Linked DNA regions of Pelagibaculum spongiae. The protein of the gene in region 1 interacts with the protein of each later gene in a pairwise test. Links are inferred from orthologs where the notes say so. Each region holds a gene or a part of one and is shown on either strand. Other genes may lie near its edges.

Region 1 (6,016 bases):
AACGGATGTTTTCTAGCTGGTTTTCTTCAAGTAGAGATTCGTCTATACCTTTTAGTATATTTTTCTTTATTTTTGGATCTAGATTGGAATAGTTTGCTTGCAAATTAGATACACTAACAGTTTTAGTTTCTATTCTTACGTTGTCTTCTTTTTGGCTTTTTAATGAGATCTTCTTATTAGTTAAAAAACCAAGAGTGTGGTAGTAATCATCTGATTTTGGGTGTTTGTCATTAAGAAGTTCTTTTCCAACTAATGTTATCTTTCCAATTATTTCACGGAGATCTGTGTTTATTGACCAATCCTTGCTTGATTTTTTTGCCTGGTATGTATCAATATTTTGAATCTTCCCCTCTTCATCTAAAAACGCAAAAAGAAAGTCTTCATGGTGTTCCATGCAAACAAAATAATTTTTTTGCGATAATTCTTCTTGGTTATCAAATATAAGGAAAACGACACAGCATCGCTGAAAAGAATATCCAGATGAACCTTCCACACCAGCATTGCTACTTATCATTATAAAACCCCTTTAGCAGTTGCCACTATCTATGATCACTCAATTGAAATCAATATTAGCCAGATATAGATATTAAAAGACTGTCAATTTAAATAGTGTTGTCTCAACTTGAGCATTGTTTCAGCCAGTTTAAAAAATGTACTGTGCATTTCAACTTAGTTAGGACAACTGTGTTTTTTCACAGTTACGATAAACGTGAATATGCCTCAGCGGGGGATATTTAATCCATTGCTTGTTGCTGATTCTATAATGGAATTTCTTTTGGTCAATGTAAATGCTTGATTTGGGTGTTCATTAGGTATGATTTTAATGCTGTGGCGTTGATTTTGAGTGTAATCAGAGCATATGTGGATCGGATTGAAAATATCAGGGTGCATACTTTTATTATTTATTTGATCCTCCTTTATCACTGGGGTATAGCAATAGTTAATATGCTTTGTGGATTTTATTTGTTGCGTGTTCGGTGTATTAAATAGAGCTAGGTGGTTGCCGCTGCTATAGGTGTTCCCATCCATTGTGATTGGGTTGGATGGGATTGAGCATTAGAGCGTACAGATTTTACCGTCCCTGGCCATGGATCCCGTACTTCCATGTGCAGGATGACGCGTTGCCCAGCAATTAGCTGCGGTGGTGTTGTAAGTGCTGCCAAGCAATGAACGGGGTGTGATGGTTGTGTCGCGAGTGCAGTGTAATAAATCGAGCTCTGTGGTTACAGCGCGGTTGGTGAGGGTGATGCAAGGGCCAGCAAGTTACTCCATACCGTCATTCCGGGCAGGGAAGCCGGAATCTATAAGCCATGGATGGTAATGGTTGAGGTTGGTAGGTAGTTGCTGGTTTAACTTCCCTGTCCATGGGTCCCCGCCAATCCCTGGCGAGGATGACGCGTTGCCCAGCAATTCAATGCGGTGTTTGTGTTTAGTGGTGCCCAACAATTAACTCCGGGTTACAGGCACAAAAAAAGCGCCGAAGCGCTTTTTTTGTTCAATGCAAAGTCAGCGAAAAACTATTCGTCTTTCGGCTTTGCTTTGGCTTTTGCCTTAACTTTCTTTTCTTCAATTGCCCATTTGCCGTCACTGAAGAAACCTTTCCAGCCGGTCGCTTTGCCTTCAATTTCAGACATAATATATTGCTGGGCTGTTTTACGGGAATAACGAATAGTCGTTGGATTTCCGTCGGTATCTTTTTGTGGAGCGTCACACAGGAAATGATATTTCTCTGGTAACTGGGCTTTTACTGGTGCGATTTCGCTCACTAATGGCGCACGGGTCTCGCGGTTACGCGGGAAGCCAGATGCTGCCAGGAACAAGCCTGAGGCGCCGTCACGTAATACGTAATGGTCGTCCACCTTTAAACACTGCAGATCCGGCATATCGATCGGATCCATTTTCGGTGGCGCAGCCTGACCGCTCTTTAATAGTTTGCGGGTATTTTTACAATCTTCGCCGGTACAACCGAAATATTTGCCGAAACGGCCGTTTTTCAGCTGCATGTCTTCGCCACATTTATCACATTCGATAATTGGGCCGTCGTAGCCTTTAATGCGGAATTCGCCGGTTTCAATTTCATGGCCGGGGCAATCTGGGTTATTACCGCAAACATGCAATTTGCGTTTTTCATCGATCAGATACGCTTCCATTGCCGTTTCACAAATTGGGCAACGGCGCTTGGCACGCAATGCATTAGTTTCGGCTTCTTCATCTTCCAGGCCGGCAGCGATGGCTTCGTCGCCTGCGGTTAGGTTGATGGTGCACTTGCAACGTTCTTTCGGTGGCAAGGCATAGCCGCTACAACCGAGGAATACACCGGTGCTGGCGGTACGAATCATCATTGGGCGGCTGCAATCTGGGCAATTAACATCGCCAATGTCGGTTGGCGTGTTAGCGCGCATACCGCCATCTTCAGAAGGCTTGTTGGCTTTTAACAGCTGCTCAGAGAATCCTTCATAGAAGTTGTCCAGCGTGTTGATCCACTGCTGTTTGCCTCTAGCGATCTGGTCGAGGTTTTCTTCCATGCTGGCGGTAAAGCCAAAGTCCATCAGACCTGAGAAAGATTCCACCAAACGGTCGGTAACGATATCGCCCATTTTCTCGGCGTAGAAGCGGCGGTTTTCCAGCTTCACATAGCCACGATCTTGAATGGTTGAAATGATTGATGCGTAGGTAGATGGACGACCAATACCCTGCTTCTCAAGCTCTTTAACCAGACCGGCTTCAGTGAAGCGGGCGGTTGGCTTGGTGAAGTGCTGGGTTGGGTCCAGTTTGTTCAGCTTGAGGATTTGCCCTTGCTTAATGTCTGGTAGCTCGCGGTCTTCTTCGCGCTTGCTAGCAGGTTTGCTGACTCGGGTGAAACCATCAAAAATCAGAACGCGGCCACGCAGTTTCATTTCAAATTCACCGGCGGTAACCGTTAGTGAAGTGCTTAGATATTCTGCGTTTGGCATTTGGCATGCCACAAACTGAGTCCAGATTAACTGGTACAAACGTTGGGCGTCACGCTCCATATCCGATAACAATTCACCCTTCATTTTGACATTGGTTGGGCGAATCGCTTCGTGAGCTTCTTGAGCACCTTGCTTGCTTGAGAAAGAAACCGGTGCTTCAGGTAAATATTTGGCACCGAACTCTTCATTAATATATTCGCGGCACGCTTCTACTGCTTCGCTACTCAAGTTGGTTGAGTCGGTACGCATGTAGGTGATGTGGCCGCCTTCATACAACCGCTGCGACATGGTCATGGTTTTCTTAACAGAGAAACCCAGACGCGTACTGGCAGCTTGCTGCAAGGTGGAGGTAATAAAAGGTGCGCCGGCTTTGGCCTTGGTTGGCTTTTGCTCGCGCTTGCTGACCACATAAGCAGCATTTTGCAGTAGTGCGACGGCGGCATCTGACTGTTGCTGATTGGTTGGGCGGTAAGCTTTGCCGTTGTGCTTGGTGACTTCAAATGGCAGCGCTTCGGTGGCTGATTCCTTAGAAGTTTGACCGTCGCTTAACATGGCATTCATTTGCCAGAATTCTTCTGGAATGAACTTGCGGATTTCCCGCTCACGCTCAACGATTAATCGCACTGCAACGGATTGAACACGCCCAGCACTTAAACCGCGCGCCAGTTTGCTCCACAGCAGCGGAGAAACCATGTAACCCACCACACGGTCTAGGAAGCGGCGAGCTTGTTGGGCATCGACACGGTCTTGGTCGACTTTGCCAGGTTCTTTGAAAGCTTCCTGGATGGCCGTTTTGGTGATTTCGTTGAACACCACGCGACGGAATCGGGAGTCGTCGCCACCGATTGCCTGTTGCAAGTGCCATGCAATTGCTTCCCCTTCACGGTCCAAATCCGTTGCGAGGTAGATGACGTCAGCATCGGCTGCCAGTTTTTGCAGCTCAGCTACCACCTTCTCTTTATTGGGAAGGATTTCATAGCGCGCTTTCCAACCGTCGTCAGGGTCAATGCCCATTCGTTCGATTAGTTGGCTTTTTTGCTTTTTCGCCTGGTGCAAAGCTTTAGCTACGGGTTCCATTTTACGGACCCGAGCAGATTCTTTTGCTCTGGCGCTGGCATCTACCGGCTTTTTGTTACCCCCTGCGGTAGGGAGATCACGAATATGACCGACGCTGGACTTCACAATAAAGTTTTTGCCCAGATATTTGTTGATGGTCTTGGCCTTGGCTGGCGACTCGACTATGACCAGTGATCTTCCCATTGGTATCCCTGCAGATGATGCTTATATAAACGCTGGTAGTTCCAGAGCGGTGGAACGTATATAGCAGCTTTATCGTAGCGTCAAGATAAAGCATGCATGTAACCGCAATGTGCTTGGTGCTATTCATTGGCACAAAAACGATCACTACTGAAGCAAAATAGATCGTAATTTCAGTAAATTGCAATTACTGGCGATATTTTTAGCTAAATTCGCTCAGTTGCCGAGCACCGCAGCTACCATTGCGGCTGATGATCAATATGTCAATCTGTCAGCAAAAACTTATTTCAGATAAACAGCAACTTGCTGAGTTGATGATCGCTACTGGTCGGGTTAATTCCGCAGAAGATCTGATATCAACCGAAAGTAGCGCTCGCTGATTGCTTGGTTAATGCCTCGTCAAGGTTGACATGAACCGTAAAGCATCTTCTACGGTTCATATTACCCAGCAAAAACGGGCTCAAAATTTGTCGAAATTTAATCAAAAACCACGGTTTTATTTCCGTGCAGCAATACCCGATCTTCTAGGTGATAGCGCAGGCCGCGTGACAGCACCATTTTCTCAACATCACGGCCCATTCGCTGCATATCTTCGGTGGTATCGCCATGGTCAATTCTCAAAACATCTTGCTCGATAATCGGCCCGGCATCTAAGTCGGTAGTGACATAATGGCAGGTGGCACCAATCAGCTTTACCCCGCGAACAGATGCCTGGTGATAAGGTTTGGCACCGGCAAATGAGGGTAAAAAACTGTGGTGGATATTGATAATTTGCCCCGGATAACGAGTGCAAACGGCTTCGGGCAAAATTTGCATGTAGCGGGCCAAAATGATGGTGTCGGCCTGATATTGTTCGATCAATTGTTCGACCGCGGCAAAGTGCGGTGCTTTGTTTTGCTTATCGACCGGAACATGGTGGTAAGGGATTTCCATCCATTCGCACATACCGCGAAGATCATCGTGATTAGAGATTACCGCCACAATATCGCAATTCATTTCGCCACTTTTCCAGCGAAACAAAATGTCATTCAAGCAGTGGGCTTCTTTGCTGACCATCAGCACGACTTTAGGTTTTTGCTCGCTGGCGGTGATCTGCCATTCCATTTCAAAACGGCTGGCAATTGGCGCAAACAGTGCTTTGAACTGATCAAGACCAATGGTGATGGAGTCTGTGATAATTTCGTGTCGCATAAAAAACCAGCCGGACTCGGTATCTGAATGGTGATTGGCTTCGATAATCCAGCCACCATGGCAGGCAATAAATTCACTGACTTTAGCAACAATTCCAACCCGATCGGGGCAAGATACAGTCAGGCGATACACCGGCTTCATACGAATGCTCTCTCTATATTGGCTGTAAGGTTTTAACGAAAAACTGAACTGATCATTGGTAAGACCAATATTTAACAGGAAGCTTTTCTGAAAACCAGTCGATTTCCGTTAAACTCGCTTTCACCCGACGAACTGATAACCCTTCGAGTCTGATCATGGCCTTTCAACTTCATCCGCAGCTGGCTGCTGATACCGTCAAACTAGGTGACTTTCCTTTGTGCAGTGTTTTGCTGGCAAAAGATGCTTTGTATCCTTGGTGTATTTTGGTGCCGCGCCGAGATGAGATTCGAGAAATTCATCGTTTGTCTGAAGCCGATCAGCAGCAGTTGCTGAAAGAGTCTTCTTTACTAGCGGCCACCATGGAACAGCTGTTCTCGGCCGAAAAAATGAACATTGCAGCGCTGGGCAATATGGTGCCTCAGCTTCATCTGCATCATGTGGCGCGTTTTTCTAATGACTTGGCTTGGCCTAGT
Region 2 (4,423 bases), on another replicon or contig:
AACCACCTTCAAATTCAGATTGTGACTCATCACCGTAATGGTTTTAACAATCAGTGCATCTTGCTTTTCTTGCACCATACCAACAACAAATGAGCGGTCTATTTTAATTTCATTCACCGGCAATTTGCGTAAGTAAGCCATCGAAGAATAGCCAGTTCCAAAGTCATCAATCGATAACTGAATACCCAGCTCATGGAATTTACTCAAAATAATCAATGCCTGATCGGGATCGGACATCATGGTAGTTTCAGTAATCTCCAAGATAAGCTGTTTTGGGTTTAACCGATATTTATCCAACAAACGGCTGAATCTTTCAGGAAGATCTGGCTCCAGCAAATTTTGTGCAGATAAATTTAATGACATGCTGATGTCAATTCCCCGCTCACGCCATATTCCCAACTGGCGTAATGCAACTTCCATTAACCAGTGGGTTAACTCGCGCATCATGCCGCCTTGCTCTGCCATCGGAATAAATTCAGCCGGAGATACCCAACCATTTTTAGGATGACGCCAGCGTAATAGTGCTTCCACTCCGATAATCCGCTCGCTGTCCAAATCACACTGAGGTTGATATGCCAACACCAATTGCGAGCGCTTAATGGCATGTGATAAATCAGCCAGCAGTGTTAAATGTCGCTCACTGTAAGGGTCCTGCTCTGCTTGATAACAGGCCAGAAAACTATTATTTGCTTCGGCTTGCTCTACTGCAACATGGGCATATTGCAGTAACAATTCCGGGTGGGAAGCATGCTCTGGAAAACTAGAAACGCCAACGCGCAGACCTGGGTCTAGTCGCATGCCACCAATATCTTGCGGCTGTTGCAGTTTTTGTAATCGTTTTTCGATTCGCTCCAACTGATCACGAGTACGAACAATAAATGCCAAAGCAGGGCCTTCAAGAACTGCAATCGCAGCATCTCTTGCCGGTCGATCTAGATTAAGAACACCGGGATAGTCTCGTAATAAATTGCTAATTCTGCCGGCCAAAGACACCAGTAACTTGGCAGCTTGTTCATGTCCCAATGTATTTTTTATTTGCTGATAACGCATGGGTTGCAGCAGCACCAATTGATACCGTCCGCCAATAAGCGTCAGGCTACGCATTCTAGCTACCAGACTGGCGCGATTTGGCAGGCCGGTTAAATGGTCAGAAAATGCCTGCTGAATCATTCGTTCTTCAGCTCGCTGTAATTCTTGAGCCATATCTCGCTGCTTTTGCAGCGCATTGGCTTTTAAATGCCGATCACGGCTAATTCTTTCAGCCAGACCAAGTGATAATAAAACTGCTTCAATTCCTGCGCCTATGTGGCCGCTATACAAGGTAAATAAATTAACCGGCAACCAGCTATAGCTAGCTGAAACATTAATCATCGCCCCCAGCATTAATGCCAGCCAAGCTGCTAGAAAGAATCGAGCAGCTCTATCTCCCTGCCATAAGCACCAAACAGCAACCGCCACCACCAGAGCAAAGCACAGCATCATAATCGGGCCAGACAACCAGACACCTAAGCGAAGCTCGCCAAACAAGCTCAGCAATGTGTAGCCCGAAAGCAATGCATAAAAACCATATAAAATCTGTTTCAGCCACGGAATTTCATAGGCAGTTTTTAAAAACCGCCCCATAAACATTAGGCCGAGCATTAATGCCAGCCCCAGACTGATCATTGGCATTCGGCCGTTAAATTCCACCGCACCTGGCCAGAAAAACTCTAATGCCAAACCATCAACACTGGCTCTGTTGAGAAAAATCATCAGACTATAAAAAACATACAACAAATAACTGGTGTCACGAATAGCAGTAAAAAGCAGCAAGTTATAAGCAATCAATACCAACAAGCCACCGTAAAATATGCCTTTGAACAAAGATTCAATTCGAGTAGAAGTCAACAATTGATCGGTCGAAACCAGCTTTATTGGCAGCATTAAAAAGCTGTCAGATTGCACCCTTAAGAAATAGGTTTTCCGAGTGCCGGTCGTAATATCCAGCTTGAATAAACCATGACCGGTAGAACGATACGCTTTGGGAATACCCGATAGGTCACCGCTCTTGCCAACCAGCTCCGGGTAACCCGACGGGTTCAATACATAAAGCTCGAGACTGTCTAATGGCGCATAGCCAATATCTAGCCACCAAACTTCCGTATTTTTAGATTGGTTATCCAGAATAAAGGTCAACCACCACGCAGATTGACTCAGACCAAACCCTGGCCAAGATCCTCTGGTAGGTAGAAAGCTCTCTTGCCACATCGCTTGTCTTAAATGGCGCGGCTTTAGCTCAGCAAGTGGGTCTTCCAGATATCGGGCAACAAAACCCGGGCGATAAACCGTCTCAGCCGATTCCAATCTCATCACCTGCTCGGCAGATACTGCATTGAAGAAAACTGAAAGACATAAAATTGTTATTAAATACAGAGCTTTCTTATATGAGCCCATTACTACCCCAGCAACTGCCCGGTAAAACCGAAGCTAGCACAACCGAACCTGACGTTACTGGTTTGATAACACAGCCGAAAAGGCAAAGCTAGATAGTTTACGTTTTGTAGCGATACAAAATCAAAATTGATCAAAACTTTAAAAACTAATCTGTGCTAGACGTCGCTGTTGTTTTGCAGACAATTACACTAAAGATAACGGGAAAATTAACCTCGATAAATTATTGCTCTTTTAATACGAAAGACTGCCAGGGCAAACCTTTTAGCTCACTTTCAAGAGCAAGTTGTTCCTCTTGAGACATACTCAATTGATAAATTGCCCGTCCAGAGTAACGGGTCTCATTAATAATAATGGATAGCTTTTGCAGCATATGCTGCACACTCGATTGCACTGAAAAATCAGCGATCAGAGAAAAATTAGTTCTAGGTACCCACGGAATGGTTTGCGCCTGCGCCTGCTCCAGCATTTGTTGCAAGGTGCCTGCATAAGCTCTGGCAAGGCCACCGGTTCCAAGCTTTATTCCGCCAAAATACCGAATCACCACCGCACCGGTTTGCCGCCAACCACCCAGCTCCAACACTTTTAACATCGGCATTCCGGCAGTTCCTTTTGGCTCACCATCGTCTGACATCGCCATATCTGCTGGTACTGTTCCGGCACTGGTCCATGCCCAACAATAATGACGCGCATTGGGCCAACGCTGCTCAGCGTCTTTTCTTAGTTCAGCTAATGCTGCTCGATCAGGACAAAATCTGGCCAATACAATAAAGCGACTTTTCTTAATAACTTGTTCACCAACCAGCTCACCTGACAACTGCTTCAACATTCAGATATACCCTGTGAAAATAACCTACATAAACAGTCAACTATTGAAACGCCCGTTTGAATTCGATATAGATGGCGGCCCGCTTCAGTTTAAAAGAGCAAAACTGCCTCGGCAGATGATTGACTATGAACCTGTATCTACGCCTGTTATTACTGATTGCCAGAATCAGAACCATCAAACAATTTATTACACTTGAACAAGCTAGCCACATGCATTTTCGAGTTTGGCCGCATGATTGCGACATCAATCTACACCTAACCAATTCCCGTTATCTAGGCATGATGGATTTAGGCCGAACTTGGATGCTGGCAGAAATGGGGCAACTTTCTAGCGTGGTCAAACGTGGTTGGAAAGTGATCATGAACGCCCAAGAGATCTCTTATATACGTGAGCTGAGTCCATTTCAAAAGTTTACTCTGGAAACCCGGATGGTCGGCTGGGATGAAAAGTACTTTTATGTAGAGCAGCGCTTTGTCTCAGGCGGTAAGCTTTACGCCATTGCGCATGTGCGTGGTTTATTTATCCACAAACGAAAGGCGGTGGCGATGGGTGAAGTGCTTGATCATTTGGAGCAATCACAAGGCAGCCAATCACCTCGGATTAATCAGCCACCACAGATCATCGCTTGGAAACAATTGCTAGAACAAAAGAAGCAAGCTTCCCTGCAACAAGCATGATCATTCAGATTTAAATCCAAATAAACCCGCCAAAATCAGTTTTTTTTATCCCTGAATTAATTTATTCAGGGGTAAAAAGCTGCGTCAGTTCACGCTTTTCTCAATAGCTAGTCATATGCCTAAGCAACAAACCTAAGTTAGTTGGATAGCGAAAATTGTTTAAAACAATTCCGCTCAAAAGCAGTTAACCAAGGATGGCATATGAAAAATTCACTTTTATTGTTCGTAGCATTGTAACCATTCAGCACAATTTAATATAAAAATCGCTTGACAGGTTTTTTGATATTTTCCCGAATTTAAGCACCTCTTTCAGAATACCACTTAAACGCCGCATTAAACTGCTATTAACACACCTGATTATCAATGTTTTTTGCTCAGAATAGCGCATCAGCATTCCGCTTCTAAAAAGTCGCCACAGTAAGCCTCAGAGACAAAAAAACCACCCTGAAAACCTGTGCGATAATAACCGCATGGACTCAATCGAAAT

What was found. The genes of interacting proteins can lie anywhere in the genome.
Region 2: the proteins of topA (region 1) and DC094_RS13310 interact in binary tests that used the Escherichia coli proteins (3 or more experiments, as listed by UniProt). The link is inferred for Pelagibaculum spongiae from one-to-one orthologs.

The regions. Positions count from the first base shown.
Region 1 is NZ_QDDL01000002.1:569,701-575,716, reverse strand. The notes cover bases 1,318-4,532. They hold topA (type I DNA topoisomerase), read right to left. Parts: upstream 4,215-4,532; coding sequence 1,518-4,214; downstream 1,318-1,517. In the rest of the region: DC094_RS08545 (dsDNA nuclease domain-containing protein), read right to left, coding at 1-514; purU (formyltetrahydrofolate deformylase), read right to left, coding at 4,689-5,543; DC094_RS08530 (HIT family protein), read left to right, coding at 5,699-6,016. UniProt on the Escherichia coli protein: Releases the supercoiling and torsional tension of DNA, which is introduced during the DNA replication and transcription, by transiently cleaving and rejoining one strand of the DNA duplex.
Region 2 is NZ_QDDL01000005.1:180,636-185,058, reverse strand. The notes cover bases 1,457-4,407. They hold DC094_RS13310 (IMPACT family protein), read right to left. Parts: upstream 3,260-4,407; coding sequence 2,654-3,259; downstream 1,457-2,653. Other genes in these bases: tnpC (IS66 family transposase), read left to right, coding at 4,407-4,407; DC094_RS13305 (thioesterase family protein), read left to right, coding at 3,385-3,936; DC094_RS13315 (EAL domain-containing protein), read right to left, coding at 1,457-2,433. In the rest of the region: more of DC094_RS13315, read right to left, coding at 1-1,456; more of tnpC, read left to right, coding at 4,408-4,423.